One region of the Streptomyces sp. NPDC014764 genome, then DNA from elsewhere that is predicted to be linked to it. Evidence: riboswitches for the same ligand, from Rfam matches in the RefSeq annotation. Region 1 holds a riboswitch; each other region holds the start of a gene.

Region 1 (7,711 bases):
AAGCTCTCCTCAGGAGGTTTCCTTGCACCGCCGTCGTCGCACCGCGTTCCTCCTCACCGCCGCGATCGCCGCGGCCCCTCTGCTCACCGCCTGCGGCAACGACGCGCACCCCGGTGCGGCGGCCGTGGTCGGCGGGGAGCGGATCACCGTGTCGCAGCTGGAGAACCGCGTCGACGAGGTGCGCGCCGCCCAGCGGGAGGCCGTCCCGGACGAGGCGCAGTACCAGCAGGCCATCGCCCGCACCGGCGGTCTGACCCGCGACACCCTGCACAGCATGGTGCTGGACCGGGTGCTGGAGCGTGCCGCGCGCGACGCCGGGGTGACCGTCTCCGACCGCGAGGTGCAGCGCACCCGGGCCGAGTTCGAGGAGCAGGCCGGCGGCGCGAAGGCGCTGGAGGCCGCCTGGCTCCAGCAGTACGGCGTGCCGCCGCAGCGCCTCGACGAGAACCTCCGCCTCCAGGTGACGGCGCAGAAGCTCGCCCAGAAGCTCGGCACCGACACCAGCCGCCCCGAGTTCTGGAAGGCGCTGTCCGACGCGAGCAAGGAACTCGACGTCGACCTCAACCCGCGCTACGGCGAGTGGGACGCGGAGAAGAGCAGCCGGGTCGACGCGAAGACGCCGTGGGTGAAGGACGTCACCGCCGTGGACGGGCCGCCGCTGGGGCTGTGACGTGGGCTAGTTTCGAAGGGTGAACGCAACCAGCCCCGCTTCCGGCCGTGTCGTCCTGCTCACCACCAGCCACCGGGTCGCGCCAGGACTGCTGTCCTGGCCCGCCTGGCAGGCGCTGCGCACGGCCGACCGGGTGCTGTGCGCGGACGGCGCCCACCCGCAGCTTCCGTACCTGCGGGAGGCGGGGATAGCCGTCGAGGAGGGCGCGCCCACCGCCGAGGAGGTCGTCGACGCCTGCGCCGGCGGCCGCACGGTGGTCGTCGTCGCGACCGGCGAGGGCGAGCCCGCGCTCACCGACGGACTGGCGCGGATGGCAGGCAGCGGCCGGGTCTCCATGCCCGAGCTGGAACTCCTCCCCGCCTCCTACGACCTGCCGGGCGCCCGCCTGCTCGACCTGGTGCAGGTCATGGACCGTATCCGCGCCGAGTGCCCCTGGTCCTCCCAGCAGACCCACGAAGGGCTCGCCAAGTACGGCATCGAGGAGGCGTACGAGCTCGTCGAGGCCATCGAGGACGGCGACCGGGACGAGCTGCGCGAGGAACTGGGGGACGTGCTGCTCCAGGTCGTCTTCCACGCGCGCATCGCCGAGGAGCACGCGGAGGAGCCGTTCTCGATCGACGACGTCGCGGGCGGGATCGTCGCCAAGCTCGTCCACCGGCATCCGCACGTCTTCGGGGAGGAGACGGCGCGGACGCCGGAGGAGGTCAAGGCGCACTGGATGCGGACGAAGGCGGAGGAGAAGCGGAGGGAGTCCGTCACGGACGGGGTGCCGACGGGGCAGCCGGCGCTGGCCCTCGCCACCAAGCTGGCGTCGCGGGTGCGGTCGGCGGGGCTGTCCGTTCCTCTTCCCTCCGGGGATGGGGTCGGGTACGAGCTGCTCGCACTGGCCGCGCGGGCGGAGGCGGAGGGCGTGGACGCGGAGGCTGCCCTGCGGGCTGCGGCGCGTGTGTACCGGGACGCGATCCGCGCCACCGAACAAGACGCACGCGCCTGACCTCCCCACCTCGAGGGCTCCGCCCCCGAACCCCCGTCCGCGCAGTTCCCCGCGCCCCTATAGGTGCACCGAACCCTCAGCGCCCCGATAGGGGCGCGGGGAACTGCGCGCTCAACCCCCACGCACCCGCACAGGATGTATGGCGCGAGCCACCCCCCAGGGCGCGGGGAACTGCGCGCCCTGCCCCCACGCACCCGCACGGGCCCGGCGGCGCGAGCCACCCCCTCTTGATGGGGCGCGGGGAACTGCGCGCCCTGCCCCCACGCACCCGCACGGGCCCGGCGGCGCGAGCCACCCCCCTCCTGAAGGGGCGCGGGGAACTGCGCACTCAGCCCTCACCCACCCGCACAGGCCCCCGCCCCGCAACCCCCGCCCGTTAGGGTCGCCCCATGCGTGACCAGTCACCCCCCTCACCCCCCGACCTCTTCACCTGGGAGTTCGCAGCCAACCCCTACCCCGCCTACGCCTGGCTCCGCGAACACGCCCCCGTGCACAAGACCAAGCTCCCCAGCGGCGTGGACGCCTGGCTGGTCACCCGTTACGCCGACGCCCGTCAGACCCTCGCCGACAACCGCCTGTCGAAGAACCCCGCGCACCACGACGAGCCCGCGCACGCGAAGGGGAAGACCGGGATCCCGGGCGAGCGGCAGGCCGACCTCATGACGCACCTGCTGAACATCGACCCCCCGGACCACACCCGCCTGCGCCGCCTGGTCAGCAAGGCCTTCACCCCCCGCCGCGTCGCCGAGTTCGCTCCCCGCGTGCAGGAGCTCACGGACGACCTCATCGACCGTTTCACGCGCGGCGGCGACACCGCCGACCTCATCCACGACTTCGCCTTCCCCCTTCCCATCTACGCCATCTGCGACCTGCTCGGCGTCCCGCGCGAGGACCAGGACGACTTCCGGGACTGGGCGGGCATGATGATCCGTCACGGTGGCGGCCCCCGCGGCGGAGTGGCACGGTCGGTGAAGAAGATGCGCGGCTACCTCGCCGAGCTGATCCACCGCAAGCGTCAGGCGCTGCCCGCCGAGCCCGTCCCCGGCGAGGACCTCATCTCGGGTCTGATCCGCGCCTCCGACCACGGCGAGCACCTCACGGAGAACGAGGCCGCCGCGATGGCGTTCATCCTCCTCTTCGCCGGCTTCGAGACGACGGTCAACCTCATCGGCAACGGCACCTACGCCCTCCTCACCCACCCCGAGCAGCGGGAGCGTCTGCAGCGGGCGCTGGCCGAGGGGGACCACGGGCTGCTGGAGACCGGCGTGGAGGAACTGCTGCGCCACGACGGCCCGGTGGAGATGGCGACCTGGCGGTTCGCCACGGAGCCGGTCGTCATCGGCGGGCAGCGGATCGAGACCGGCGACCCGGTGCTCGTCGTGCTGGCCGCGGCCGACCGGGACCCGGAGCGGTTCGCCGACCCGGACACCCTGGACCTGGGCCGGCGCGACAACCAGCACCTGGGGTACGGGCACGGCATCCACTACTGCCTGGGCGCCCCGCTCGCGCGCCTGGAGGGACAGACCGCGCTCGCCACGCTTCTGACGCGCCTTCCGGACCTCCGGCTCGCCGCCGATCCGGCCGAACTGCGCTGGCGCGGCGGCCTCATCATGCGGGGACTCCGCACGCTTCCGGTGGAATTCTCCCCTCCGCGTTCAGGGCAGACCTGACCTTCCTGTCCGTGCCCGGGGGCCGGTGTGCGGAAACCTGAGGCATGCTCAACTCTGTGATCTTCATGTGATCTGCACGGCATGAACTTGTGACAAGTGATCGACTGCCTATACGTTCACCCATCAAGTACGGCGCGCGGCACGGTTCTGCTCGCCCGTACCGGTCTTTGTTGCCGAGTGAAAGGCTTCCGCATGCTCTCCGGGAACGGCCGACACCGTCGCCCCCGCCAGGCTCCGGCTCTGCTCGTCGCCGCCGGGGTGACCGGATCCGCGATCGCGATCCCGCTCCTCGGGGCGGGCGCCGCCAGTGCGGCGGACGGTGAGACCTGGGACCGGGTCGCGGAGTGCGAGAGCGGCGGCTCCTGGAGCCAGAACACCGGTAACGGCTACTACGGCGGCCTGCAGTTGACCCAGGAGGACTGGGAGAACCACGGCGGCCTGGAGTTCGCGCCCAGCGCCGACGCGGCCAGCCGCAACCAGCAGATCACCGTGGCCGAGAGAATCCTCGCCGACCAGGGTGTCGGCAAGTGGCGCGCCTGCGGCCTGCTCACGGGGCTGAACCAGGACACCGCGTCCCCGGACGTCGACCCGGGCGTGCCGACCGGCACGGACGACGACGACACCCGGACCGGCGGGACGACCACCCCGTCCGGTACGCCGGAAACAGGTGATACTTCCTCTTCCGCCTCCTCGTCGGACCGGTCGGGTTCATCCGATTCATCCCGTGAGACGAAGAGTGACGCGAACCCTGGAGCCTCCCCGTCCGCCTCCGCCACCCCCGAAGGTGACGAGTCGGACAAGTCCGGGCAGAGCGCCGGTTCTTCGACCGCCGCCGAGTCCGAGAGCAACGGCTCGGGCCGCCATCGCGGCCCCAGCGCGCAGGAGGGCGGGACCGCCGGCGCCGGGACCCCGTCGTCCGGCCGGCACGCCTCACCTCCCACGGGCACGCCCGCGGGTATCGCCGACGACCGCTACACCGTCCAGGACGGCGACAGTCTGACTTCCATCGCCGACTCCCTTGCCCTGACCGGCGGATGGACGGCGCTCTACGTCGAGAACCAGCGGGTCATCGGCGACGACCCGAACCTCATCCTGCCCGGTCAGCGACTTCTGGTGGACGGTGGGACCGCCGAATAGCGGCCGGAGAGGGGCGGTCGAAGGCGCCCGGGAGCGGCGGCAGTTGACGGAGCGATAAGGGCTGAATGTCCGTAATAAGGACTGTGAGAGATAGGTCTCAGAGGCCCTGATCATCTTTGATATTCCGCCGATCGCGTGCTTACGGTCGTGACCGCTCGCCATCGCGGGCCCCGGCTGCCGCCACGCCGAATCCTGCCAGTGGCAGCACGGGAACAGTCGTCGCGTCATGCGCCGTAGGCAGGAGCGGGGGACCCAGGTAAGTGCCGCGACCGGACGGTTGACGTCCGGTACGGCTCGGGGTGAAGCCGCGTCCCGGGAGGGACGTGGCCGGGCAACTCAACCGGCCCGAACCCGACAGCTCACCTCGTAGGCGTCGGTGAGGGGATCCATCCATGCTGTTTTCCGGCAAGGGCAAGCACCGTCGTCCGTCCAAGGCCACTCGCGCCATCGCCATCGCCGGTGTCGCCGGCGCCGCCGTCGCCGGCCCGCTGATGGCGTCCGGCACCGCCTCCGCGGCCACCGCGTCCGAGTGGGACGCCGTCGCCCAGTGCGAGTCCGGCGGCAACTGGTCCATCAACACCGGCAACGGCTACTACGGCGGTCTGCAGTTCTCCGCCTCCACCTGGGCCGGCTACGGCGGCACCCAGTACGCCGCCACCGCCGACCAGGCCACCAAGGCCCAGCAGATCGAGATCGCCGAGAAGGTCCTCGCGGGCCAGGGCAAGGGCGCCTGGCCGGTCTGCGGCACCGGCCTGTCCAACGCCTCCTACGACGGCGGCTCCGCCGAGGGCTCCTCGCAGGAGTCCGGCTCCGCCGAGTCGCGTGAGAGCGAGCAGAAGGCCTCCCGCTCCGCCGAGCGCCCGGCCGCGCCGAAGGCCGAGAAGAAGGCCGAGAAGAAGACCGTCACCACCCCGACCGGCAAGAAGGTCGAGAAGGGTGACGGCGAGTACAAGGTCGTCAAGGGCGACACCCTCAGCTCCATCGCCGCCGAGCACGACGTCAAGGGCGGCTGGGCCAAGCTGTTCGAGCTGAACGACGACATCGTCGACGACGCCGACCTCATCTACCCGGGCCAGCAGCTGCACCTGAAGTAAGGGCAGACCGCCAGGTCCCTCCCCGTTCCCACGGGCTCCCCGCCCCGGTGCGTTTCTTCCCCCGTACGCACCGGGGCGGGGTCATGTCCGGACGCATTACGGTCACGGTTTGCCCAACGGGCTTTGTTCCGCTCGGAAACAATTTACTCTCGGTTCTGTCCATGAGGCGGGCGGCGAGATGGCCGATCGCCCGGAGCCGGTTAGGCTCGGACCCGCAGGGCCCCCGCGGCCCCGCTCACCCGCGTCACATCCCAAGAAGGAGATGCTCGTGCCGTCCATCGACGTCGTCGTAGCCCGGGAAATCCTGGACTCCCGAGGCAATCCCACGGTCGAGGTCGAGGTCGGCCTCGACGACGGCAGCACGGGTCGTGCCGCCGTCCCGTCCGGCGCCTCCACCGGCGCCTTCGAGGCCGTCGAACTCCGTGACGGCGACGCCGGCCGTTACCTGGGCAAGGGCGTCGAGAAGGCCGTGCTGGCCGTCATCGAGCAGATCGGCCCGGAGCTCGTCGGCTACGACGCCACCGAGCAGCGCCTGATCGACCAGGCGATGTTCGACCTGGACGCCACCGACAACAAGGGCTCGCTCGGCGCCAACGCCATCCTCGGCGTCTCGCTCGCCGTCGCGCACGCCGCCTCCGAGGCCAGCGACCTGCCGCTGTTCCGCTACCTGGGCGGCCCGAACGCGCACCTGCTGCCGGTGCCGATGATGAACATCCTGAACGGCGGCTCGCACGCCGACTCCAACGTGGACATCCAGGAGTTCATGATCGCCCCGATCGGCGCGGAGTCCTTCTCCGAGGCGCTGCGCTGGGGCGCCGAGGTCTACCACACCCTCAAGAAGGTGCTGAAGGGCAAGGGCCTGGCCACCGGCCTCGGCGACGAGGGCGGCTTCGCCCCGAACCTCGGCTCCAACCGCGAGGCCCTCGACCTCATCCTCGAGGCGATCGAGGAAGCCGGCTACACCCCCGGCGAGCAGATCGCCCTGGCCCTCGACGTGGCCGCCTCCGAGTTCTACAAGGACGGCGTCTACACCTTCGAGGGCAAGGAGCGCACGGCCGCCGAGATGACCGAGTACTACGCGGAGCTCGTCGACGCGTACCCGCTCGTGTCCATCGAGGACCCGCTGTTCGAGGACGACTGGGAGGGCTGGAAGATCATCACCGACAAGCTCGGTGACAAGGTCCAGCTCGTCGGTGACGACCTGTTCGTCACCAACCCCGAGCGCCTGGCCCGCGGCATCGAGGAGGGTGCCGCCAACGCCCTGCTGGTGAAGGTGAACCAGATCGGTTCGCTGACCGAGACCCTGGACGCCGTCGAGCTGGCCCAGCGCAACGGCTTCAAGTGCATGATGTCCCACCGCTCCGGCGAGACCGAGGACGTCACCATCGCCGACCTGGCCGTCGCCACCAACTGCGGCCAGATCAAGACCGGTGCCCCGGCCCGCTCCGAGCGCGTCGCCAAGTACAACCAGCTGCTGCGCATCGAGGAGATCCTCGACGACGCCGCGGTGTACGCCGGCCGCAGCGCGTTCCCCCGGTTCCGCTCCGCGAACCAGTAGGCACTGCAGGGGCTGACCTCGGCCCCGCAGGAAGCGTCGTACGTACGTCCCCGTACCCGGTCCCGTACCGTGTGCGGGGACGTACGCGTGTATGAGACCGAACGAGAGGCGGGAACATGGCGGTGAAGGACCGGGACCGTTTCTCCACCGCGACCAGGATCCGGCTGATCGGCGAGCAGACCGCGGCCCGGGTCTACCGCTCGCAGACCAAGCGGCAGGCCCGCCGCTCGCGGCTGACCGGCCGCGCGGCCCTGCTCGCCCTGGTCCTCTGCTCCCTGGTCGTGGCCCTCGCCTACCCGATGCGGCAGTACGTCTCCCAGCGCGCTGAGATCGCCGACCTCCAGAAGGAGCAGGACGAGACCCGCCGCCGGGTCGAACGGCTGCGTGACCTGAAGGCCCGCTGGCAGGACGACGCGTACGCCGAGCAGGAGATCCGCAGGCGCCTGCACTACGTCATGCCGGGGGAGACCGGCTACATCGTCGTCGACCCGGCCGGCGCCGAGACCACGCGCGGCGACCTCCGGGCCGCCGACCGCCCCTGGTACGCCAACGTCTGGGACGGCGTCGACAAGGCCGACGCCGCCGCCC
Region 2 (7,711 bases), on a different contig from region 1:
AGCCCTTCCTCTATCCGGGGGCGGTCAACGCCCTCATCCACAACTATCTCGACCTCGCGCGGGAGGGCCGGTCCCTGCCCGCGAAGGCCATCACCGACCGCGAGGAGCAGATCCTCAAGCTCGTCGCCGAGGGCCACACCTCGCAGCAGATCGCGGACATGCTGGTGATCAGCCCCAAGACGGTGGAGCGGCACCGCGCCAACCTGCTCGCCAAGCTGGGCCTGAAGGACCGGCTGGAACTCACCCGGTACGCCATCCGGGTCGGCCTGATCGAGCCCTGACCTCCGCCCCCGGCCGCACGGGTTGCCAGACTGGAGCCGGACCGCGCAGCGGTCCCGCCGCCGCCCGCACCCGGGAGAGCCCGCCGATGCCGTACCCGTACGTCCTGCTGTCCGCCGCCGTCTCCCTCGACGGCTATCTGGACGACACCGGCCCCGAGCGGCTGCTGCTGTCGGGCCCGGCCGACTTCGACCGGGTCGACGAGGTACGGGCGTCCGTGGACGCCATCCTGGTCGGCGCCGGCACGATCCGCGCCGACAATCCCCGCCTGCTGGTCAACTCGCCCGGGCGGCGCGCCGCCCGGGTCGCCGACGGCCTGCCCGAGTACCCGCTGAAGGTCACGGTGAGCGGCTCGGGCGACCTGGACCCGGCGGCCGGTTTCTGGCACACCGGCGGCGAGAAGGTCCTGTACACCACCGGCAAGGGCGCCGAACGGGCCCGAGCCCTGGGCATCGCCGCCGACGTCGTGCCGCTCGGCGACGTGCTGGACTGGCGGCGGCTGCTGGAGCACCTGCACGACGTGCGCGGGGTACGGCGGCTGATGGTGGAGGGCGGCGGGCAGATCCACACCCAGCTGATGACCGAGGGCCTCGCCGACGAGCTCCAACTCGTCCTCGCCCCGTTGTTCGTCGGCGACCCGGACGCCCCCCGCCTGTTCGGCCCCGGTCCCTACCAGGGCGGCCGGCTGCGCCTTGTCGAGACCCGCCCCGTCGGCGACGTCGTCCTGATGCGCTACGAGCCCACCGCGCCGGGCACCGGCGCGCTGCCGTCCGCCGCCGACCGCCACTGGCTCGCCCTCGCCTGCGACCTGGCCGGACAGTGTCCGCCCTCCGGGACCGCGTTCAGCGTCGGTGCGGTCGTGGTCGCCGCCGACGGCACCGAGCTGGCGCGGGGCCACTCCCGGGAGGGTGACGACCCGGTGGTGCACGCGGAGGAGGCCGCGCTCGCCAAGGCCGACCCCACCGACCCGCGGCTGGCCGGCGCCACCGTCTACTCCAGCCTGGAGCCGTGCGCCCGCCGCGCGTCCCGTCCTGCGCCCTGCGCGCGGCTGATCCTGGACGCGGGGGTGCGCCGGGTGGTTACGGCCTGGCGGGAGCCGGACACCTTCGTGACGGACGCCGACGGCAGCGCCGTACTGGCGGACGGGGGCGCCACGGTGCTGGTGCTGCCGGAGTTCGAGCAGCGTGCGAAGGCGCCGAACGCGCACCTGCTGGGCGGCTGATCGCGCCCGCCGGGGAAGCGATGTGCACCGGACCCCGTGGATGCCGTACACTCGTGTTTACCGACGCGGGGTGGAGCAGCTCGGTAGCTCGCTGGGCTCATAACCCAGAGGTCGCAGGTTCAAATCCTGTCCCCGCTACTGAAGGCCGAGGGCCGGAATCCGAAAGGGTTCCGGCCCTCGGTGTTTCTCCATGGCGGTGCTCGTCGCCCTCCTCTTCACGCGCCCTCCACCCCGCCTTTCACGCACAGTGAGCGAACGGCGTCGCAGCGCATAACAACTGACGAACCGTCAGGTTCGGCCGGTCGTCCGAGGCGCGGTCAACTCGCCCGTTTTCGCCCGCTCGTGGCGCTTAAGTCCACGCGAAAACCGTTAACGATCAAGAGGAACGGCTTGGAATCCGGCCCCCGCGTCTATTAACGTTCGATAACGCAGCGCGGTCGTCCCAGCCGTCACAGAAGTCGGCTCCGTGCGCATGCGCCGAATCCCGCAAGGGAACCGGGGAACCACCACCATGGGGTGAATCGGGCGGATACCGCCGTGGAAACACGGTTCGTATACGCGCGTAGGAGACCTTCCCGCTCCGAACCCGTCAGCTAACCCGGTAGGCGAAGACGGAAGGAAAGGAGCGCGCCCACGTGGCGTCCAACCCGCCTGCCCCCGAGGCCCCGTTCAAGCCGAACGACACCTTCGCGTACGGCGCCCCCGGCGTCGAAGAGGGCCCCTTCGAGGAGTGGAACCCCACCGCGGAGTCCGTGCGGCCCGTGCGTGGCCGGCACCGCGTCGCCAAGCAGCGCGGAGGCGGACTCGCCCGCAGCTCCACCGTCCTCGGCGTCGGCGTCATAGCCGCTGTCGGCGCCGGCGGCATGGCCAGCGCCCAGACCGGCAAGCCGCCCGTCTCCATCTCCATGCCCGACCTTCCCAACGTGGGTTCCCTCATCTCCGACGAGGAAACGCCCAAGGGATCCAGCACCCCCCTCAGCGACATCGGCAGGATGGCCGCCGCCGACACCGGCGCCGAGGAGGGCGCCGACGCCGGTGAGGCGCTGCGCGCCCGCATCATGGCCCAGGTCGAGCAGCAGCAGGGCCAGGCGCAGAGCAAGGCGCAGGCCGCCGCCCTCGCCGCCGCCGAGAAGGAGGCCGCCGAGGCCGCCGCCAAGGCCGAGAAGGAGGCCAAGGAGAAGGCCGAGGCCGCCAAGAAGAAGGCGGAGGAGGAGGCCGCGAAGAAGGCCGAGGCCGAGCGCCTCGCCGAGCTGGCCAAGCAGTACGCGCTCCCGACCTCCTCGTACACCATCACCTCGACCTTCGGTCAGGCGGGCGCCTACTGGTCCTCCGGCTACCACACCGGCCTCGACTTCGCCGCGCCCACCGGCACCCTGATCAAGGCGGTCCACACCGGCACGATCACCTCCGCCGGCTGGGACGGCTCGTACGGCTACAAGACCGTGCTCACGCTCGACGACGGCACCGAGGTCTGGTACGCCCACCAGTCGTCGATCAACGTCAGCGTCGGCCAGAAGGTCGCCACCGGCGACGTGATCGGCCGTGTCGGCGCGACCGGCAACGTGACCGGCGCCCACCTCCACCTCGAGGTTCACACCGGCTCCGGCAGTGTCGACCCGGCCGCCTGGCTGGCCGGCAAGGGCCTCAGCATCTGAGCCACCACGGAGGCCGGCTCCCGGCCTCCGACGCCGTGAACGCCGGCAGCCCCGACGACGACCCCCCGACGTCAGGGCTGCCGGTTCCGCATGTCCGAGGCCTTTTCAGCGCCGGTAGGGGTTCTCCCCGTACGCCGGATACGTCGGCTGCCCCTGCGGCGGCCACACCGCCGGGACGGGCCCGTACGCCCAACCCGCGCCGTACGGCAGCCGGGGCGCCGTGAGCCGGGCCGCGTGCTCCAGCGCCGGACGGGCCGCCGCGCGCCGGTGCCACAGCTCCAGGAGCAGCTCCCGCTCCCGCGTCACGAAGTCCGCCCCCGCCTTCCCCGCACGGCCCCGGTGGCGCAGGAACGCCAGCTGCGTCGCGTACGCCTCGTACTGGGCGACCGCCCGCGCGGCCGGTCTGCCGCCGTGCTCGCGGGCGAACTTCCGGGCGAGGCGCCGGGCCCGCATCGAGCCCAGCGCGAACGGCTCCGACGGGCGCAGCCAGCCCGCCACCGCGTACGCGGGCAGCTCCGCGCGCACGGTCCGCAGCTCCCGCTGCCGTGTCCACACCACCAGCCAGGTCAGCAGCCCGAAGGTCGGCATCATGAACGCCCCGTACACCGCGATGAAGCCGAACTGGCCGAGCGTGGCGGAGCCGTTCCACAGGGCGTGCATGCCCATGGCGAGGAGCAGCCCGGCGAGGGGCAGGAGGACGCGCCGCACCCGCTGGCGGTCGGCGGCCAGCGCGGCCGCGCCGAACCCGATGCCGGTGAGCACGGTGAACAGGGGATGCGCGAAGGGCGACATGACGATACGCACGAAGAAGGTCGCCGCGGTGACCGAGGCGATGCCGCTGCCGCCGGTGAGCTGGTCGGTGCCGAAGGCGTTGCCCAGGTAGAGGACGTTCTCGGTGAACGCGAAACCGGTCGCGGTGAATCCGGCCGCCACCACACCGTCGAGGATCCCGTGGAAGTCGCGTCTGCGGAACAGGAAAAGCAGCAGCACCGCCGCAGCCTTCGCCGTCTCCTCCACGACCGGCGCTATGACCGTCGCGCCCAGGGTGTCGGCGCCGGCCGGGTCGGCGGTGGTCGTGGCTATCCACCGGGTGGCGAAGCTGTTCGCCACGATCGCGATGAGCGCCGCCGCGCAGGCTCCCCAGGCGAAGGCGAACAGCAGGTTCCGCCAGGGGCCCGGCTCCACCCGGCCCAGCCAGCGGAACGCCGCGAGCAGCAGCGGGACCGGCAGCACGGCCAGCCCCAGACCCACGAGGAAGCCCTGCGTGCCGGTCTGTTCCCGCACCAGCGCGAGGATCACCAGGCCGGACAGGGCCAGCAGCGTCACCATCGCTCCGTAGCGGACCGCCGGGCGCTGCCACCAATGCGGGTGCCGCAGCGTGCTGCCGGGAGCTGCGCCGGGGTACGGCGGGTACGGAGGGCTGCTGGCCACGGATTCGACCCTAACGAGGAAGGGGCAGGGCTGCGTGCCGGCGCGGGGCCCCGGAGGAGGTCAGACGGTGTCCCCGTCCGGGCGGCCGGCGCGGTCGTCGTGCGGTACGCGGCGGAAGAGCAGGTCGTTCACCACGTGACCCTTGTCCAGCCCCTGCCGCTCGAAACGGGTGAGCGGCCGGAACGCGGGACGCGGCGCGAAACCGCCGTCCTCCCGGGTGTTCTCGAAGGCGGGGTGCGCGGTCAGCACCTCGAGCATCTGCTCCGCGTACGGCTCCCAGTCGGTGGCGCAGTGGACGATCGCGCCCGGCGCGAGGCGGGACGCGGCCAGGGTCAGGAACTCCGGCTGGATCAGCCGCCGCTTGTGGTGCCGCTTCTTCGGCCACGGGTCCGGGAAGAAGACGCGCAGCCCCCTCAGGGCGTCCGGGGCGAGCATCTCGCGCAGCAGGATGATCGCGTCCCCGTTCGCCACGCGCACGTTGGTCAGGCCGCGCTTCTCGGCGAGGTGCAGCAGATGCCCCTGGCCGGGGGTGTGGACGTCGACGGCGAGGATGTTCGTGTCCGGGTCGGCGGCGGCCATCTCCGCGGTGGCCTCGCCCATGCCGAAGCCGATCTCCAGGACGACCGGCCGGCCGTTCCCGAACAGCTCGGTCAGGTCCAGCCGGCGGCTGCCGTCGATGTCGAGCCCCCACGCCGGCCACAACCGCTGCAGCGCATCCGCCTGACCCGCGGTGACGCGGCTGCGGCGGGGCTGGAAGCTGCGGATGCGGCGCTCGAAGTGCGACCCGGCGGGGTCGGCCTTCGGGCCGTCGGGGAAGCGCGGCTCCCCCTTCGCGCGGGCGCGGGGGGCCGGCTCGCCGGCGGTCCGCTCGGCGTGCGGTGCTTCGGGGGTGCTCATCACGGAATCAGACACAGTGCCCTCGATTTTACGGGGACGGCGCGCACGGCCGCCCGGCCGCGCACGCCCGCCCGACGGCCGCTCCCGCCACGCGCGCTCACCGCTCGCTCTCGGCGAGGCCGGCCAGCGCCCGGCGGGCGATCTCCCGGCCGATCGGCAGCGAGGCGGTCGCGGCGGGCGAGGGGGCGTTCAGCACGTGCACCGCGCGGGGCGCCTCCCGGATCAGGAAGTCGTCGACCAGCGTGCCGTCGCGCAGCACCGCCTGCGCCCGCACCCCGGCCTCCGTCGGCACCAGGTCCTCGTCCCGCACGGCGGGCAGCAGCCGGCGCACGGCCCGCGCGAAGGCCGGCTTGGACAGCGAGCGGTGCAGCTCTCCCGCGCCGTACCGCCAGTGGCGGCGGGCCAGCTGCCAGGAGCCCGGCCAGGTCAGGGTCGCCCCCAGCTCGCGCGGCCGCACCGTCCGCCAGTCGTAGCCCTCGCGGGCCAGCGCCGGGACCGCGTTCGGCCCCACGTGCACCCCGTCGTCCGTGCCCCGGGTGAGGTGGACGCCGAGGAAGGGGAACGCCGGGTCCGGCACCGGGTAGACCAGGCCCCGCACCAGCTCGGGGCGGGCCAGCTCGTAGTACTCCCCGCGGAACGGCACGATGCGGGCGCCCGGCTCGTCGCCCGTGAGCAGCGCGATCCGGTCGCAGTGCAGCCCCGCGCAGTTCACCAGCGTGCGGGCGCGCACGATGTCGCCGGCCGCCGTCAGCACGGCCACGCCCCGGTCGGGCCGGCGGTCGATCCGGACCACTTCCGCGCCGTGCCGCACGTCCGCACCGGACGCATCCGCGAGCCGGCGGGCCACCGCCGCGTAGTCGCAGATGCCGGTGGTGCCGACATGGATCGCGGCGAGGCCCTCGACTTCCGGCTCGTACTCCGCGATCTGCGCGCCGCACAGCTCCCGCACCGACAGGCCGTTCTCCCGGCCGCGCTGGACCAGGGCGTGCAGCCGGGGCAGCTCCTCGCGCTCCGTGGCGACGATCAGCTTGCCCGTCACCGCGTGCGGGATGTCGTACTCGGCGCAGAACTTGACCATCTCGGCCGCGCCCGACACCGCGTACCGCGCCTTCAGGGAGCCGGGGCGGTAGTAGATGCCGCTGTGGATCACCCCGCTGTTGCGTCCCGTCTGGTGCCGGGCCGTGCCCTGCTCCTTCTCCAGCACGGTCACCCGCGTGCCCGGGGCGGCCCGCCCGATGGCATACGCCGTCGACAGGCCGACGATCCCGCCGCCGATCACCACCACGTCACAGTCGTACGACCCCGCCGCCACCTGCGCCACCTCCCGCGTCGATAGTGCACTGCGCCACTGACAACGGCTTCAAACCAAGGGCGGGGGCGGGGCAGGTCAGGCCGTGGTCATCAGCAGCGGGCGGGCGCGCTCGCGCAGCTCGACCACGCGCGGCTCGTCGCCGTACGGCTCCAGCCGGTGCAGCAGGTCCCTGACGTACTCCGTGGTGCGCGCGGAGGAGATGCGGCCCGCCACCTCCACGGCCCGTACGCCCTGCTCACAGGCGGCGTCCAGGTTCCCGGACTCCAGTTCGGCGACCGCGGAGACCACCAGGCGCAGTCCGTGCGAGCGCACGAACTCCTCGGTGGGCTTCGACAGCGCCTGCTCGGTGAAGCGGCGCACCTGACGGGGCGCCTTCAGGTCCCGGTAGCACTCGGCCGCGTCGGCGGCGAACCGGTCGTAGGAGTAGAAGCCGAGCCAGGTCGGGTCGCTGTCGCCGGGGCGGGACCGCTCCAGCCAGCTCTCCGCCGACTTCAGCGCGGCGCCGGCCGCCTGGGCGTCCCCGGCGCGTGCGTGCGCGCGTGCCTCGACCAGGCGGAAGAAGCTGAGGGTGCGGGCGGTGGCCAGGCCGCGGTTGCGCTCCAGGGCGGCCTGGGCGAGGTCCACTCCCTCGTCGCCGAAGCCGCGGTACGTCGCCTGGAGCGACATCGAGGCGAGGACGTACCCGCCGAGGGGCACGTCGGCCGCCGCGCGGGCCAGGCGCAGGGCCTGGATGTAGTAGCGCTGCGCCGCCTCCTGCTGGCCCGTGTCGAACGCCATCCAGCCCGCCAGGCGGGTGAGTTCGGCGGCCGCGCCGAAGAGGGAGCGGCCCACGTCGTCGGAGTAGGAGCCGAGCAGCAGCGGGGCCGCCTCGACCCTCAAGCACTCCGGGACCATCGACGAACGCCAGTCGCCGCC
Region 3 (7,711 bases), on a different contig from region 1:
GCCCTCGCGCACGGCCGCCCGGGTGGCCGCGGCCATGTCGACGTCGTGGTCGAGCTGGACGACCCCGATCGCCCCCAGCACGCGTACCTCCCGCACCCCGGGCAGCTCGGCCGCCTCGGCCAGCCCTTCACGCAGCCCGGACTCGATCCGCTTGACCTCCGCGCGCCAGTCCTGCCCGAGCAGCAGCTCCACGGAGGCGCACGCCACGGCCGCCGCGAGAGGGTTGCCCATGAACGTCGGGCCGTGCGCCAGCACCGGCACCTCGCCGCGCGAGATGCCCTCGGCAACCCGTGAGGTGCACAGCGTCGCCGCCATCGTGAGGTAACCGCCGGTCAGCGCCTTGCCCACGCACATCACGTCCGGTGACACCGCCGCGTGCTCCGCCGCGAACAGCGCGCCCGTGCGCCCGAACCCGGTCGCGATCTCGTCGAAGACCAGCAGCACGTCGTGCGCGTCGCACGCCTCCCGCAGCACCCGCAGATACGCGGGGGAGTGGAACCGCATACCGCCCGCGCCCTGCACCACGGGCTCCACGATCACCGCGGCCAGCTCGTGCGCGTGCCGCCCGATCAGCTCCCGCAGATGCTCGGCGTACTCCTCCTCGTACTGGCCGGGCGGGGCGTCGGCGAACACCTGGCGCGGCAGTACCCCGGACCACAGGTCGTGCATCCCGCCGTCGGGGTCGCACACCGACATCGGGTGCCAGGTGTCGCCGTGGTACCCGCCCCGCCAGGTCAGCAGCCGCCGCTTCTCCGGCCGGCCCAGCGAACGCCAGTACTGCAGGCACATCTTGACCGCGACCTCGACCGACACCGACCCGGAGTCGGCCAGGAACACGTGCTCCAGACCGTCCGGTGACGTGTCGACAAGGAGCTTCGCCAGCCGTACGGCGGGCTCGTGCGTGAGCCCGCCGAACATCACGTGACTCATCCGGCCGAGCTGGTCGCGCGCGGCCTCGTTGAGCACCGGGTGGTTGTAGCCGTGGATCGCCGACCACCAGGACGACATGCCGTCGACCAGGTCGCCCGACCCGTCGGCGAGCGTCAGCCGGACCCCGCTCGCCGAGGCGACGACGAGCGGTTCCTGACGCCCCGGCATGGGCCCGTACGGATGCCACACATGCCGCCGGTCGAGCTCCAGCAGGGCGGCGACGGACGCGTCGGGCTCAGGCATTGGGCGCGAGGTCCGTTCCGGCGCCCCGACGGCGCACGGCCACCAGGTCGGGACGCGGCTCGTCGGCGGTGGCGGCGGGCGCAGGCGCGGAGACGGGGGCCGTCCCGCAGACGCCGCCGCCCTCGTGCGAACCGCAGCCGCCGCCCTCGTGGGACCCGCAGCCGGCCTCGGCGCCTTCGTGGGACCCGCACGCCCCGCCGCCCGCGTGGGACCCGCACGCCCCGCCGCCCGCGTGGGACCCGCAGCCGCCGCCTGTCCGGTGCTCGGGCAGGGTGACCTCCCCGGCGCCCTCCACCTCGAAGCCGGCGTCCGCGATCATCTCCAGGTCCGCCTTGCCGGCCTGGCCCTCGCTGGTGAGGTAGTCGCCCAGGAAGACGGAGTTGGCCAGGTGCAGTGCGAGCGGCTGCATCGTGCGCAGATGCACCTCGCGGCCGCCGGCGATCCGCACCTCGACGTCCGGGCAGACGAACCGCACCATCGCCAGGATGCGCAGGCAGCGCTGCGGCGTCAGGTTCCACTCCTTGGCGAGCGGGGTGCCCTCGAACGGGATCAGGAAGTTGACCGGCACCGAGTCCGGGTCCAGCTCACGCAGCGAGAACACCACGTCGACCAGGTCCTCGTCGGTCTCGCCCATGCCCGCGATCAGCCCGGAACAGGCGGAAAGGCCGGCCGAGTGCGCCTTGCGCACCGTGTCGACCCGGTCGGCGTAGGTGTGCGTGGTCGTGATGTCGCCGTACGTCGACTCGGACGTGTTGAGGTTGTGGTTGTAGGCGTCCGCACCCGCCTCGCGCAGCCGCTCCGCCTGGCCGTCGGAGAGCAGACCCAGACAGGCGCACACCTCGACGTCCTCGTGTCGCTCCTTGATCGCCTTGATGGTGTCGGACACCCGGTCCACGTCCCGGTCCGTGGGGCCGCGGCCGCTCGCCACCAGGCACACCCGCTTCGCGCCCCCGGCGAGTCCCGCGGCGGCGGCCTGGGACGCCTCGTCCGGCTTCAGCCAGGTGTACTTGAGGATCTCGGCCTTCGAGCCGAGCCGCTGGGAGCAGTAGGAGCAGTCCTCCGGGCACAGCCCGGACTTGAGGTTGACCAGATAGTTGAGTTTCACCCGGCGGCCGAACCAGTGCCTGCGCACCTTCCCGGCCGCCGCCACCACGTCGAGCAGCTCGTCGTCGGTCGTCGCGAGGACGGCCAGCGCCTCGGCCCGTGTCGGCGTCTCGCGCCGAAGCCCCTTGTCCACCAGCGTGTTCAGCAGGTCCATGGGAGCCGATCCTGTCGTAAGGGGCCCGTCCGGGCCAAGGAGACTTCGGACAACAGAGCCGTCCGGCGGTGTGGGTATCACCACACCGTGTGCCGGGCGGTCTGCCGCTAATGTCTGTGCATTGCCTACAAATTCCGCGGAGGACCGATGGCGTTCGGCTGGATCGACGAGCAGGCGGAACTGCGCCGCAGGGCCGGGCTCATCCGCACCCTGCGTCCCCGGCCGGCCGACACGCCGCTGCTCGACCTGGCGAGCAACGACTACCTGGGCCTCGCCCGCCACCCCGAGGTCACCGAGGGGGCCGCGCGGGCGGCCCGTACCTGGGGCGGCGGCGCGACCGGATCCCGGCTGGTCACCGGCACCACCGAGCTGCACACCGAACTCGAACGCGAACTGGCCGACTTCTGCGGCTTCGAAGCGGCCCTGGTCTTCTCCTCCGGCTACGCGGCCAACCTCGCCGCCGTCACCGCCCTCGCCCCGCACGGCTCGCTGGTCGTCTCCGACGCGGGCAACCACGCCTCGCTGATCGACGGCTGCCGGCTGGCCCGGGGTACGACCCAGGTGGTCGCGCACCGCGACCCGGACGCCGTACGCAAGGCGCTGGACGGCTACGAGGGACCCGCGGTGGCGGTGTCGGACACGGTGTTCTCGGTGGACGGCGACGCGGCCCCGCTGGCCGCGCTGGCCGAGACGTGCCGGGAGCACGGCGCGGGTCTGGTGCTCGACGACGCGCACGGGCTCGGCGTGCTGGGCGACGGCGGCCGGGGCGCACCGGACGCGGCGGGCATCGCGGGCGACGAGGACGTCGTGGTGACGGTGACGCTGTCCAAGTCGCTCGGCAGCCAGGGCGGTGCGGTGCTGGGCCCGGCGCGGGTGATCGGCCATCTGGTCAACGCGGCGCGGACGTTCATCTTCGACACCGGTCTGGCCCCCGCGGCGGCGGGCGCGGCCCTGGCGGCTCTGCGGCTGCTGCGGCGCGAACCCGGACGTGCGGCGCGCGCGGGCGAGGTCGCGCGTGAGCTGCACGCCCGGCTGACGGCCGCGGGCCTGGAAGCGGTGCGTCCGGACGCCGCGGTCGTCTCCGTGCGCGCTCCGTCCCCGGAGCAGGCCGTGCGTTGGGCGGCCGACTGCCGGACGGCCGGTCTGTCCGTGGGCTGCTTCCGTCCTCCTTCCGTGCCCGACGGCATCTCACGGCTCAGACTGACCGCCCGGGCGGACCTGTCCGGGGCGGAGATCGAACGCGCTGTACGGGTGATCGGCGAAACGCGGCCATGAGTCGGCGGGGCACGGCCGTGTGTCGCGCGAGGAACGGATGGTCGGTGGGACGACGGGACTCGTCCCGTTCATGGACGGGGACGCCGGATCAGTGGACCGCCGTCAAGAAGCGGGCCCAGGCGTCGGGCGAGAAGAGCAGCGCGGGCCCGTCCGGGGCCTTGCTGTCGCGCACTGCGAGCAGTCCGGCCGACGGGCCGGCGGACGGCCGGGCCGTCTCCACGCAGTTGTTCGCCCCCGTGCTGTAGCTGCTGCGCAGCCACCGCACTTCGTGCAGGGCGAGGCTGGAAGGGATGGTCCGAGGCGGTGCAGGCATCGTGCCTCCTTACGCGCCGGCCGCTGCGCCGGCGATGAATTCCGACGATTCCTCGGGAGAGAGGGCGTGGCTCGCCAGTGCCTCGAAGGCCTCCGAGTACGCCCGGAGGTCTTCTTTCCGTTCCAGGTAGTGACTAGTCGTCAAGTGGTCGTGCACCACCACATCCAGGTCAGATGTGCGCGGAAATGAAAAGATGACGAAGGGACCCGTCACGCCGATGTGCGCGCCCGCGCTGAACGGCAGGACCTGCAACCGCACCTGTGGCAGCCGGGACGCCTCGACCAGCCGGTCCAGCTGACGCGCCATCACCTCGGGTCCGCCCACCTCCCGGCGCAGCACGGCCTCGTCCAGCACCGCCCACAGCTTCAGCGGCGGCTCGGCGCGCAGCACGTCCTGCCGGGCCAGCCGCACCTCCACGAGTGCGTCGAGCCTCTCCTCCGACGCGCCCTCCAGGGCCGCCTCCGTCACCGCCCGTGCGTACTCGGGCGTCTGCAGCAGTCCCGGGACCACCGTGGTCTCCAGGGTGCGCATCGCGCCGGCCTGCGACTCCAGACTGATGAAGTCCCGGTACGTCGGGGGCAGTACACCACGGTACGCGTGCCACCAGTGGTGCCGTCCGTCGCCGTCGCCGGTGCCCGACAGCACCAGCAGCAACTCCCGCAACTGCGGGTCGTCCACGCCGTAGACGTCGAGGAGTAACCGTACGTCGGCCGGTTTCGTGCCGCTCGTGCCCGTCTCGATCCGGCTCACCTTCGACTGGTGCCAGCCCGCCAGCCGGGCCGCGTCGCCGCTCGTGAGTCCGGCCGCGGTGCGCAGCGCGCGCAGTTCGGCGCCCAGTTTCCTGCGGCGCACCGCGGGACCGTGCTGCATGGGCCTCTCCTTACTCCTTCCGGGCCGCCCGGATACGGTCTCCCGTCGCAGAGTTCACCGCTTTGAGCGACAGATATATGCATATCTTGGTGGATCGCCGCGCGGCACCCTGCGGTGATGGCAGTCTGGCGACGAAGCACCAGTGCGGGACCGTACTCGAACCAGCCGCTCCGTGTCGGACTGCGGTCCCGTGGGAAAGGGACGACGTCGCCATGGCAGATCACCTGGAAGCATCCGTCACTCTGCCGAGCGATCCAGCCTCGGTCTCCGCCGCGCGGGCCCATGTGGCCGGTGCGCTGGCGGAATGGGGGCTGCCACCGGACGCCGAACTCTGCGACACCGTCCGGCTGATCGTCTCCGAGCTGGCGACCAACGCGGTGCAGCACACCTTCGGCCAGTCGCCCACGTTCACGGTGGACGTCGTCCTGGTCCGCGACGAGCGGGTGCACATCGGGGTGACGGACGGCCACCCGCGGTTCCCCAAGCGGCTTCCCGCGGCGGTCCAGCAGGACAACGGGCGCGGTCTGGTCATCATCCGCTGGCTCACCGCGGAGTGCGGCGGCCGGCTGAGAATCCGGCCCACCCGTGAGGGAGGCAAGACGGTCGCCGTCGAACTCCCGTGGCCCGGCGCCGCCACCGTCCGGCCCGTCACCGCCCAGCCCGCGGAGACGGTCGCCGTAGCGTCGCAGCAGGAGCCGTGACGTCGCGTCACGGTCCGTACGGGCGTCGGAGGCCGTGACGGACGGCGTGCGGGGCCCGGGGCGGTCGTCGTCCTGAGGGCGACCCCGCCGGGCCCCTGCGGGACGCCACGCGGGCCAGGGCCCGCATGGCCGGTCGCGGCCCGGCAGCGGCGCTCCCGCGGGCGCCACCGCCCCCGCCCGTCACTTCACGCGGCCGTACCAGACGCTGTTGGTCCAGATCTTCTGCAGCCGCACCACGTCGCCGGTCTTCGGGGCGTGCCAGATCTTGTTCTTCCCGGCGTAGATACCGACGTGGTACACGTAGTTGCCCGAGTGGAAGAAGACCAGGTCCCCGGCCTTACGGCTGCTCTTGGAGATGTGGCGCGTCTTGTTGTACTGCTGCGCGGCCGTGCGGGGGAGCTTCTTCCCCGCCTTCTTGAACGAGTACAGCGTCAGGCCCGAGCAGTCGAACCGGTTCGGTCCGGTCGCCCCCCACGCGTACGGCGCCCCCTTCTTGGACGCCGCGACCTTCAGGGCCTTGCTGCCCACGGTCGCCGCGGCGGCCTCCCCGGCCGCTCCTGGTACCACGATCGAGCCGCCGACGGCGGCGAGGGTGAGGGCCGAGGCCGTGCCGGCCCGGGCCATGAGAGACGGGACACGATTGAGCGCACTCATGCGCAACCCTTCGTCAGCCGCCTGTGAAGGATGACCTGTCGGATTCGGGCTGGCGAAGTAGCCCGGCCGCTGACGCGGCTTCACCCCAAGGGCTGCTCGGGACGCGCACTGTGCGCGTACCGGCGACCCGTCGTGCTTGGGTCCTCCACTCCTGCCGATCCACTCCTGTCGACCGGTCATCCGTGCGGCGGCAGGACTCGGCGTCCGCCCGGATCGCCCCGCCGCGGCGGCGGGGTCTTGTCGTCAGTCAGGGATCTTGACCCATGGCGCGAGCGATTTCCCAACGGAACGGGTGGTTTGTGTTGTTACTCACCACTCACCCGTTCGGGTGGACAGCTGTCCGTTCGAGTCGCCGTCAAGAGGGCGTGTGAGGCCAGGACCAGGGGTGGGACGGTCAATTCCGCCCCTCGGCGGGCGCGGGTGCGCAAGTTCGACGGCATGAAAAAAGGAGGTTCGTCTACGCCGGACGGGGGTAAGCCGTTCGGTCCGTTTCAACTCGTCGCGGGGTGTGCCGTCGAGCGGGCCCTTCGCGCCGGGCCCGCTCACGTCAACGCCCCGTCTGCGGCGGCAGCGTGACCCTGGCCGTGCGCCGCTCGCCGTCCAGCACCCGCAGGGCGCGTGCCAGGGTCGCGGCGTGCAGCTCGCTCTCGCCACGCCGGTGCATCAGGGTCAGCGCGTCGCGCAGCGCGACCGCCTTGCCCACCAGCGCCTGGGCCGCGCGCAGGCTCCGATAGGTGTCGCCGCCCTGGGCCGGGTTGACCCGGCCGAGCAGGTCGACGACCTCCAGGTAACGGTCGATCAGCTCGGCCTCCGCCCGGGTCAGCGCGGGCAGCGGCGGCAGTTCGGGCAGCATCGTCTGCTCACCTCCCGCCGGTCGCCGTACGGGCACTGCGGTGGTGCGGCACGATCCGGTCGGCGATGCCGTGGTCCACGGCGGCCTGCGCGTCCAGGACGAGGTCCCGCTCCAGGTCGGCCCGCACCCGGTCCACGGGCCGGCCGGTGTGCCGGGCCAGCATCTCCTCCGTACGCACCCTGATCCGGGCCAGCTCGTCGGCCCGGACCGCCAGGTCGCTCGCGCTGCCCTCCACCGGCTCGTGAAGGGCGGGCTGACGGAGCACCAGCCGGGAGCCGGGCAGGACGTACCGCTTCCCCGGCGTGCCGGCGGCCAGCAGCAGCACCGCCGTCCCCTCCGCGCGGCCCAGGCAGACCGTCTCGACGTCACAGGTGACGTACGTCAGGACGTCGTACAACGCGGACATGGCGTGGAAGGGGCCGCCGGAGGAGTTCACGTACAGCGAGATGTCGCGGTTCGGGGCGTGGTGCTCGAGGTGCATGAGCCGGGCCGTCACGTCGTTCACCGCGGTCTCGTCGATCCGCGTGCCCAGGACGACGATCCGCTCCTCCAGCAGCCGGTCGTACGGGTCGGAGGTCCGGTGCCCCGAGGGGCGGACGGGCGGTCGCGTCATG
Region 4 (7,711 bases), on a different contig from region 1:
CGCGGCGGACAGGGCCTCCGCGAGGCCGCCCAGTTCGACGTGGACCACGAGGACCGGCTTGGTGGGCTGCTCGGCGGCGGCCGAGCGCAGCGCTTCCGCCAGGGCGGCGTCACCGACCGATCCCTCGCCCACCGAGGGGATGGCGGTGACGACGACGGCGTCGGAGGAGTCGTCGGCCAGCGCGCGGGAGAGCGCGGCGTGGAAGTCGGCCGCGGAGGCGGCGGTGGTGAGGTCCTGCGGCGGGTGCGGGCGCAGCCCTTCGGCGAGGCAGGCGTCGTAGGTGAGCAGGCCCAGGGACTCGGAGTTGCCGAGGATCGCCACCCGGGGTCCGGCGGGGAGGGGCTGGCGGGCGAGCAGCAGGCCGGCGTCGACCAGGTCGGTGATGGTGTCCACGCGGATCACCCCGGCCTGGCGCAGCAGGGCGGAGACCGTGGCGTGCGGCAGCTGGGTCGCGCGGACGGCGTGCCCGCGCGGTCCCGCCCCGTGGCGCGCGCCCTGCACCACGACCAGAGGCTTGGCGGCGGCGGTGCGGCGTGCGAGGCGGGTGAACTTGCGGGGGTTGCCGATGGACTCCAGGTACATCAGGGCGACGTCGGTGTCGGCGTCCTCGTACCAGTACTGCAGGACGTCGTTGCCGGAGACGTCGGCGCGGTTGCCGGAGGAGACGAACGTGGACAGGCCGGTGACTCCGGTGACGCCGCCGCCGCGCCGGTGCAGGCGGGACAACAGCGCGACGCCGATGGCGCCGGACTGGGCGAACAGGCCGATGCGACCTGCGCGGGGCATGTCGGGTGCGAGCGAGGCGTTCAGCCGCACCTCGGGCGAGGTGTTGATGACGCCGAAGGAGTTCGGTCCGATGATCCGCATGCCGTAGCTGCGGGCCTGCCGGACCAGGGCGCGCTGGCGCTCCCTGCCCTCGGGGCCGGACTCGGCGTAGCCGGCGGAGACCACGACGAGGCCCTGGACGTCGTGCTCGCCGCACTCGGCGACGACCTCGGGGACGCGGTCGGCGGGCACCGCGACGACCGCGAGGTCCACGGGCCCGTCGATGTCGCGCACGGAGCGGAAGGCGGGGACGCCGTCGAGCTCCTTCTGCCCCTCCGGCAGCGCGCCGTTCACGGCGTAGAGGCGGCCGGTGAAGTCTCCGTCGCGGATGTTGCCGAGGATGCTGCGTCCCACGCCGCCGGGGGTGCGGCCGGTGCCGATGACGGCGACCGCGCCGGGCGCGAGGAGCCGCTGCACGGAGCGGGCCTCCGCACGCTGTTCGCGCGCGTGCTGCACGGCCAGGGAGCGGTCGGTGGGTTCGAGGCCGAACTCCAGGCGGACGACGCCGTCCTCGAAGCTGCGCTTCTGGGTGTACCCGGCGTCGGTGAACACCTTGATCATCTTGGTGTTGGCGGGCAGCACCTCGGCGGCGAACCGGCGGATGCCGCGCTCACGCGCGACCGCGGCGATGTGTTCCAGGAGGGCGGAGGCGACGCCCCGGCCCTGGTGGGCGTCCTGCACCAGGAAGGCGACCTCGGCCTCGTCGGCCTCCGCGCCGGTGGCGGGCCGCCCGCCGGCGCCGATGCGGTCGTAGCGCACGGTGCCGATGAAGTCGTCCCCGACGGTCGCCGCGAGCCCGACCCGGTCGACGAAGTCGTGGTGGGTGAAGCGGTGCACGTCCTTGGCCGACAGCCGCGGGTAGGGCGCGAAGAAGCGGTAGTACTTCGACTCGTCGGACACCTGCTCGTAGAAGCTGACCAGGCGCTCCGCGTCGTCGGCGGTGATGGGGCGGATGCGCGCGGTGCCGCCGTCGCGCAGCACCACGTCGGCCTCCCAGTGGGCGGGGTACTCGTGGCGGTCCGACGAGGTCTGCATGGGCCCCAGAGTACGGCTCGCGTCCGGCGGCGGCGCGAGGCAGTCTGTGGTGGACGACCGCCGGGCCGAGGCCGCGGCCCGGCAGTCGTGGAGGCCGTCCCGGACGCCGCTCCGGGCACGCGCCACGATATGGAAGACTGGTCTAGACAACCCTGAACAGCGAAGGGCAGCAACACATGGCTGAGCGCCGCGTCAACGTCGGCTGGGCCGAGGGTCTCCACGCCCGCCCCGCCTCCATCTTCGTCCGAGCCGCCACGGCCGCAGGCGTCCCCGTGACGATCGCCAAGGCCGGGGGCACCCCCGTCAACGCGGCCTCGATGCTGGCCGTCCTGGGCCTGGGCGCCCAGGGCGGTGAAGAGATCGTCCTCGCCTCCGACGCCGAGGGTGCGGACGCCGCCCTCGACCGTCTGGCGAAGCTGGTCGCCGAGGGTCTCGAGGAACTCCCCGAGACCGTCTGAACCAGAATTCCGCACGCGAAGGCCGTGCGACACGGAAAGGCCCGCCCGGATCACCGGGCGGGCCTTTCCCATTCCCATTTCGGGGCAGCAGAAATAGCCCCCGCCATTTACGCCCTCTTTGTATACGGGACCCGTGTTAATGGCGCAGGCTCGGCATGTTTACGGGATGTTGCGAGTTCCTCACACGGTCCGTGCGGACGGCTCGCTCGGCGCCGGAGCCGAACCGCAGCCGGTGTCCGGCCTTCGCCTGCTCGGTGTGCAGCGCCGTGAGCGACCGCGCCCGCTCGCCGTCGCCGCGCGCCACGGCGTCCACGATCGCGCCGTGCTCCGCCCAGTACGCGACCGGGTCGGGCGGTCCGTCGACCGCGTACATCCAGGCGATCTTGTGCCTGACCTGGGTCAGCATCGACGTCAGCGCCGGGCTGCCTGAGGCCTGGGCGAGCGTCTCGTGGAACCAGCCGCCCAGGGAGCGCAGGTCGTCGCTGTTGCCCTGACGTGCGCGTTCCTGTCCCAGCCTGACCAGGCCGCGCAGCACCTTGAGATGGGCGTCGGTGCGCCTCTGGGCCGCCCGGGAGGCGCCCAGGGGCTCAAGGAGCTGGCGCATCTCCAGCAGGTCGGCGGCCTCCTGCTCGGTGGGCTCGGCCACGCACGCGCCCGCGTGCCGCCGGGTCACCACGAACCCCTCGGCCTCCAGGGTGCGCAGCGCCTCCCGGACCGGAACGCGGGAGACCCCGTAGCGGCGGGCGAGCAGTTCCTCGGTGAGCCGGGCCCCGCGCTCGTAGACACCGGCGACGATGTCGTCCCGGATCGCCGTGCACACCGAGTGCGCGGGAATACGCATGACCGACCTCCGGCTTAATCCCCGTGAAACGTCGACGATTGACGTCCGTTCGTGACTCTATTGCAATCGACGACAATTTCCGACGGGGGACCGGAATCCATACATAATTTTTGGACAGGCGGCGCCCGCGCGGAAGGGTTCGAAAACGGCGAAAGCCCCGGCTCGTGGGAGCCGGGGCCCGGAAGGCGGGAGGGTGCGCCTCAGATGTTCACGCCGTGCGACCGGAGGTAGGAGACCGGGTCGAGGTCGGAGCCGTACTCGGCGGACATGCGCGCCTCGAAGTGCAGGTGGGCGCCGGTGACGTTCCCGGTGGCGCCGGACAGGCCGATCTGCTGGCCGGCGGTGACCTCCTGCCCCGCCGACACGGAGACGGACGACAGGTGCGCGTACTGGGTGTACGTGCCGTCGTGCATCTTGATGACGACCTGGTTGCCGTACGCGCCGCCCCAGCCGGCCTCGACGACCGTGCCGACGCCGACGGACTGGACGGGGGTGCCGCCGGCCGCATGGAAGTCGATCCCGGTGTGGCTGCCGGACGACCAGATGGCGCCGCCGCTCTGGTACGCGGTCGACACGTACGAGCCGGGGATCGGGGAGACGAAGGTGTTGAGACGCTTGCGCTCCGCCTCACGCGCGGCGCGCTCCTTCTCGGCGCGGGCCTTCTGGGCCTCCTCGACGGCGCGCTCGCGGGCCGCCTCCTCGGCGGCCTTGCGCGCGGCCTCCTGGGCCGCCACGCGGGCGGCCTCGTGCTGGGCGGCGGCCTGGGCGTCGACGCGGTCGGCGACCACGTCGCCGAGGGTGACGACAGGGGTGAGACCGGTCTGCGCCGCGGCCGGTTCGGCGGCGAGCGCGGGGGCCGCGAGGGAGCCGACGACGCCGGTGCCCGCGAGGGCCGCGACGCCCGCGGCGCGGGCGGTGCCGCGCTGGACGCGGCTGGGACGACGGTGCTTCCCGGTGGCGCGGGTGAACGCCATGTACAAGCTGGTCCTTTCCTTCCCTCTCGCCTACCGGGTTAGCTGACGGGTTCGGAGCAGGAAGGTCTCCTACGGACCCCCTCGCGACACGCGCGGGCGTCCGATTCACCCCAGGGACTTCGTGTGGGTCCCCGGCTCCCCTGGCTCGCGCCGTACGGGGACTCGGCGATGGCTGTCCGGTGCCGCGGATGCGGCGCACTGCCCGACGAACAGCCCGCACGAAACTAAGCGGGACATCTCGCAATCCTCAAACGAATCCCGGGTTTTGTAGCGCATCCCACAGGGCAGACGGGCAACCTCCGCCCCAATTCGGGCATAAGGGAGCCCCGGTGACGTACCCGTCACCGGGGCTCCCCCGCGCGTGCGTCCCGCCGCGGTTCTACTCGGCCGTGACGACGGTGACTTCGCCGATCCCGAGCGCCTCCACGGGCGCCTTGATCTGCGCCGCGTCACCCACGAGCACGGTCACCAGACGGTCCACCGGGAAGGCGTTCACGACGGCCGCCGTGGCCTCCACGGTGCCGGTCGCGGCCAACTGCCGGTACAGGTCGGCCTGGTAGTGGTCCGGCAGGTGCTGCTCGACCTGGTCGGCCAGGGTGCTCGCGACGGCAGCGGCGGTCTCGTACTTGAGGGGCGCCACGCCCACCAGGTTCTGCACGGCGACGTCGCGCTCCTCGTCGGTGAGGCCCTCGGCGGCCAGCCTGCGCAGCACGGTCCACAGGTCGTCCAGCGCGGGGCCGGTGTTGGGGGTGTCGACCGAGCCGCTGATGGCCAGCATCGACGCGCCCGTGCCGTCGGGGGCCGAGCGCAGTACCTGGCCGAACGCCCGTACGCCGTAGGTGTATCCCTTCTCCTCACGCAGGACACGGTCCAGACGGGAGGTCAGGGTGCCGCCGAGGCAGTACGTGCCGAGCACCTGGGCGGGCCACACGCGGTCATGGCGGTCCGGGCCGGTGCGGCCGAGCAGCAACTGCGTCTGCACGGCGCCGGGCCGGTCCACGACGACCACGCGGCCGGTGTCGTCCGCGACCACGGGCGGGACGGGCCGCGGCTGCGCCTGGGAGCCGGTCCAGGCGCCCAGGGTGTCGGCGAGCAGCGCGTCCAGGTCGACGCCGGTGAGGTCGCCGACCACCACGGCGGTCGCCGTGGCCGGGCGGACGTGCTTCTCGTAGAAGCCGCGCACGGCCGCGGAGTCGATGCGCGCGACGGTCTCCTCGGTGCCCTGGCGGGGGCGGGACATGCGCGCGCTCGCCGGGAACAGCTCCTTGGCGAGCTCCTTCGCGGCGCGGCGCGACGGGTTCGCCAGCTCGTGCGGGATCTCGTCGAGGCGGTTGCGGACCAGCCGCTCGATCTCGCTGTCGGCGAAGGCGGGGGCGCGCAGGGCGTCGGCGACCAGCCCGAGCCCCTTGGCGAGCCGCGAGGCGGGCACCTCCAGGCTGAGGCGGACGCCGGGGTGGTCGGCGTGCGCGTCGAGGGTGGCGCCGCAGCGCTCCAGCTCGGCGGCGAACTCCTCGGCGGAATGCTTGTCGGTGCCCTCGGAGAAGGCGCGCGCCATGATCGTGGCGACGCCGTCCAGGTCCTCCGGCTCCGCGTCCAGGGGGGCGCCGAGGACCACCTCGACGGCGACGACCTGCTGGCCGGGGCGGTGGCAGCGCAGCACCGTCAGGCCGTTGTCGAGGGCGCCGCGCTCGGGGGCCGGGAAGGCCCAGGGCCTGGCCTCGCCCGCCTGCGGCCGGGGGTGGAACTCCATCGTGGCGAGCTCGGTCACTTCGCCGCCTCCTCGTTCTCGTCGGTGCCGGCTGCGGCGGCTTCGTCGGCTGCGTCGGCTTCGTCACCGGCCGCCGGGGCGACGGGCTCGTAGACGAGCACGGCGCGGTTGTCCGGCCGCAGGCGCGCCTTGGCGACCTCCTGGACCTCCTCGGCCGTCACCTCCAGGACCCGGCTCACGGCGGTCAGGGCGAGCTGCGGGTCGCCGAACAGCACGGCGTAGCGGCACAGTTCGTCGGCGCGGCCGGCGACCGTGCCGAGCCGGTCGAGCCACTCGCGCTCCAGCTGGGCCTGGGCGCGCTCCATCTCCTCGGCGGTGGGGCCCTCCTCGGCGAACCGGGCGAGCTCCTCGTCGATGGCGGCCTCGATCACGGGCACCTCGACGTCGCCGGACGTCTTGACGTCCAGCCAGCCGAGGGACGGCGCCCCGGCCAGCCGCAGCAGGCCGAACCCGGCCGCGACGGCCGTGCGGTCACGTCGCACCAGGCGGTTGTAGATGCGCGAGGACTCGCCGCCGCCGAGGACGGTGAGCGCCAGGTCGGCCGCGTCGGCCGCGCGCGTGCCGTCCTCCGGGAGCCGGTAGGCGGCCATCAGCGCCCGCGCCGGGACCTCCTCCTCGACGACCTCGCGCAGCTCCCCGCCCATGACGTCCGGCAGCGAGCCGTCGCGCGGAGCGGGCTTGCCGTCGTGGGACGGGATGGAGCCGAAGTACTTCTCGATCCAGGCGAGCGTCTGCTCGGGGTCGATGTCGCCGACCACGGACAGCACCGCGTTGTTCGGCGCGTAATAGGTGCGGAAGAACTGACGGGCGTCCTCCAGGGTCGCCGCGTCCAGGTCCGCCATCGACCCGATCGGGGTGTGGTGGTAGGGGTGGCCCTCCGGGTAGGCGAGGGCGGTGAGCTTCTCGAAAGCCGTGCCGTAGGGGACGTTGTCGTAGCGCTGACGGCGCTCGTTCTTCACGACGTCCCGCTGGTTCTCCATGGACTCCTCGTCCAGGGCGGTCAGCAGGGAGCCCATGCGGTCGGCCTCCAGCCAGAGGGCGAGCTCCAGCTGGTGCGCGGGCATGGTCTCGAAGTAGTTGGTCCGCTCGAAGCTGGTGGTGCCGTTGAGCGAGCCGCCGGCGCCCTGCACCAGCTCGAAGTGACCGTTGCCCTTCACCTGGGCGGACCCCTGGAACATCAGGTGCTCGAAAAGGTGAGCCAGGCCGGTACGGCCCTTGACCTCGTGCCGTGAGCCCACGTCGTACCAGAGGCACACCGCCGCGACCGGGGTCAGGTGGTCCTCGGAGAGCACCACGCGCAGGCCGTTGGCCAGGCGGTGCTCGGTCGCTGTCAGGCCCCCGGAGCCTGCCTGGGCTGTGGCCGTGTGACCCATGGGCATGTACGTCCCTTCGATCGCGGAGGCGGTCGTCGTCGACACCGCCGTTTCTGCCGGTCCTGCCACTGTATGCAAGCGTGCGGACAGCCGGTGGAGTTCCCGGACCGGGCCGCTACGCCGAGAGCGAGAACCTGGTGGGGCCGGTGGTGCGGGGCGTGCGAGGAGTGAGAGAAGCGCACGGCGCGTGACGGGGGTGTGCGCCGGGTCGCTTCCTGGGATGCGCCGTCGTGCGCCTTCGGGGTGCGGGCGGGTGGGGGTGTGCGCCGGGGCGGACCGAAGGCGGGCGGGTCGCACTCACCCGGGGCCGTGCCGGCCACGGGGGCGCCGCCTCCCCCGAGGGGTCGGTGCGGTCCGCGGGCGGCCCCGCCGAGGTGTCGGTGCGGTCCTCGGGGCGACCCCGCGGAGTGACCGGCGACGGAGCCGCGTAGCCTGCT

What was found. A riboswitch is a leader RNA that binds a small molecule or an ion and turns the genes downstream of it on or off. The one in region 1 is predicted to bind cyclic di-AMP.
Region 2: another riboswitch for cyclic di-AMP. It lies ahead of ACF1AG_RS30110 (M23 family metallopeptidase); the one in region 1 lies ahead of ACF1AG_RS21580 (transglycosylase family protein).
Region 3: another riboswitch for cyclic di-AMP. It lies ahead of ACF1AG_RS19200 (C40 family peptidase); the one in region 1 lies ahead of ACF1AG_RS21580 (transglycosylase family protein).
Region 4: another riboswitch for cyclic di-AMP. It lies ahead of ACF1AG_RS08555 (M23 family metallopeptidase); the one in region 1 lies ahead of ACF1AG_RS21580 (transglycosylase family protein).

The regions. Positions count from the first base shown of each region.
Region 1 covers NZ_JBIBXY010000008.1:133,639-141,349, forward strand. Annotated here, with positions in the region: gene ACF1AG_RS21560 (SurA N-terminal domain-containing protein) at 23-670, shown strand; gene ACF1AG_RS21565 (nucleoside triphosphate pyrophosphohydrolase) at 690-1,664, shown strand; gene ACF1AG_RS21570 (cytochrome P450) at 2,054-3,334, shown strand; gene ACF1AG_RS21575 (transglycosylase family protein) at 3,527-4,471, shown strand; cyclic di-AMP (ydaO/yuaA leader) riboswitch at 4,691-4,859, shown strand; gene ACF1AG_RS21580 (transglycosylase family protein) at 4,864-5,565, shown strand; gene eno (phosphopyruvate hydratase) at 5,834-7,123, shown strand; gene ACF1AG_RS21590 (septum formation initiator family protein) at 7,240-7,711, shown strand, end outside.
Region 2 covers NZ_JBIBXY010000019.1:94,994-102,704, forward strand. Annotated here, with positions in the region: gene ACF1AG_RS30095 (response regulator transcription factor) at 1-281, shown strand, start outside; gene ACF1AG_RS30100 (dihydrofolate reductase family protein) at 368-1,501, shown strand; tRNA gene ACF1AG_RS30105 (tRNA-Met) at 1,566-1,639, shown strand; cyclic di-AMP (ydaO/yuaA leader) riboswitch at 1,967-2,124, shown strand; gene ACF1AG_RS30110 (M23 family metallopeptidase) at 2,137-3,156, shown strand; gene ACF1AG_RS30115 (PrsW family intramembrane metalloprotease) at 3,262-4,587, opposite strand; gene trmB (tRNA (guanosine(46)-N7)-methyltransferase TrmB) at 4,648-5,484, opposite strand; gene lhgO (L-2-hydroxyglutarate oxidase) at 5,582-6,805, opposite strand; gene ACF1AG_RS30130 (hypothetical protein) at 6,872-7,711, opposite strand, start outside.
Region 3 covers NZ_JBIBXY010000007.1:97,163-104,873, forward strand. Annotated here, with positions in the region: gene ACF1AG_RS19170 (adenosylmethionine--8-amino-7-oxononanoate transaminase) at 1-1,173, opposite strand, end outside; gene bioB (biotin synthase BioB) at 1,166-2,431, opposite strand; gene ACF1AG_RS19180 (8-amino-7-oxononanoate synthase) at 2,579-3,706, shown strand; gene ACF1AG_RS19185 (DUF397 domain-containing protein) at 3,795-4,019, opposite strand; gene ACF1AG_RS19190 (helix-turn-helix transcriptional regulator) at 4,029-4,889, opposite strand; gene ACF1AG_RS19195 (ATP-binding protein) at 5,102-5,590, shown strand; gene ACF1AG_RS19200 (C40 family peptidase) at 5,771-6,244, opposite strand; cyclic di-AMP (ydaO/yuaA leader) riboswitch at 6,248-6,457, opposite strand; gene ACF1AG_RS19205 (hypothetical protein) at 6,792-7,097, opposite strand; gene ACF1AG_RS19210 (ATP-dependent Clp protease proteolytic subunit) at 7,105-7,710, opposite strand.
Region 4 covers NZ_JBIBXY010000002.1:784,629-792,339, forward strand. Annotated here, with positions in the region: gene ACF1AG_RS08540 (GNAT family N-acetyltransferase) at 1-1,860, opposite strand, end outside; gene ACF1AG_RS08545 (HPr family phosphocarrier protein) at 2,037-2,318, shown strand; gene ACF1AG_RS08550 (GntR family transcriptional regulator) at 2,455-3,159, opposite strand; gene ACF1AG_RS08555 (M23 family metallopeptidase) at 3,360-4,133, opposite strand; cyclic di-AMP (ydaO/yuaA leader) riboswitch at 4,146-4,311, opposite strand; gene ACF1AG_RS08560 (pitrilysin family protein) at 4,513-5,901, opposite strand; gene ACF1AG_RS08565 (pitrilysin family protein) at 5,898-7,280, opposite strand.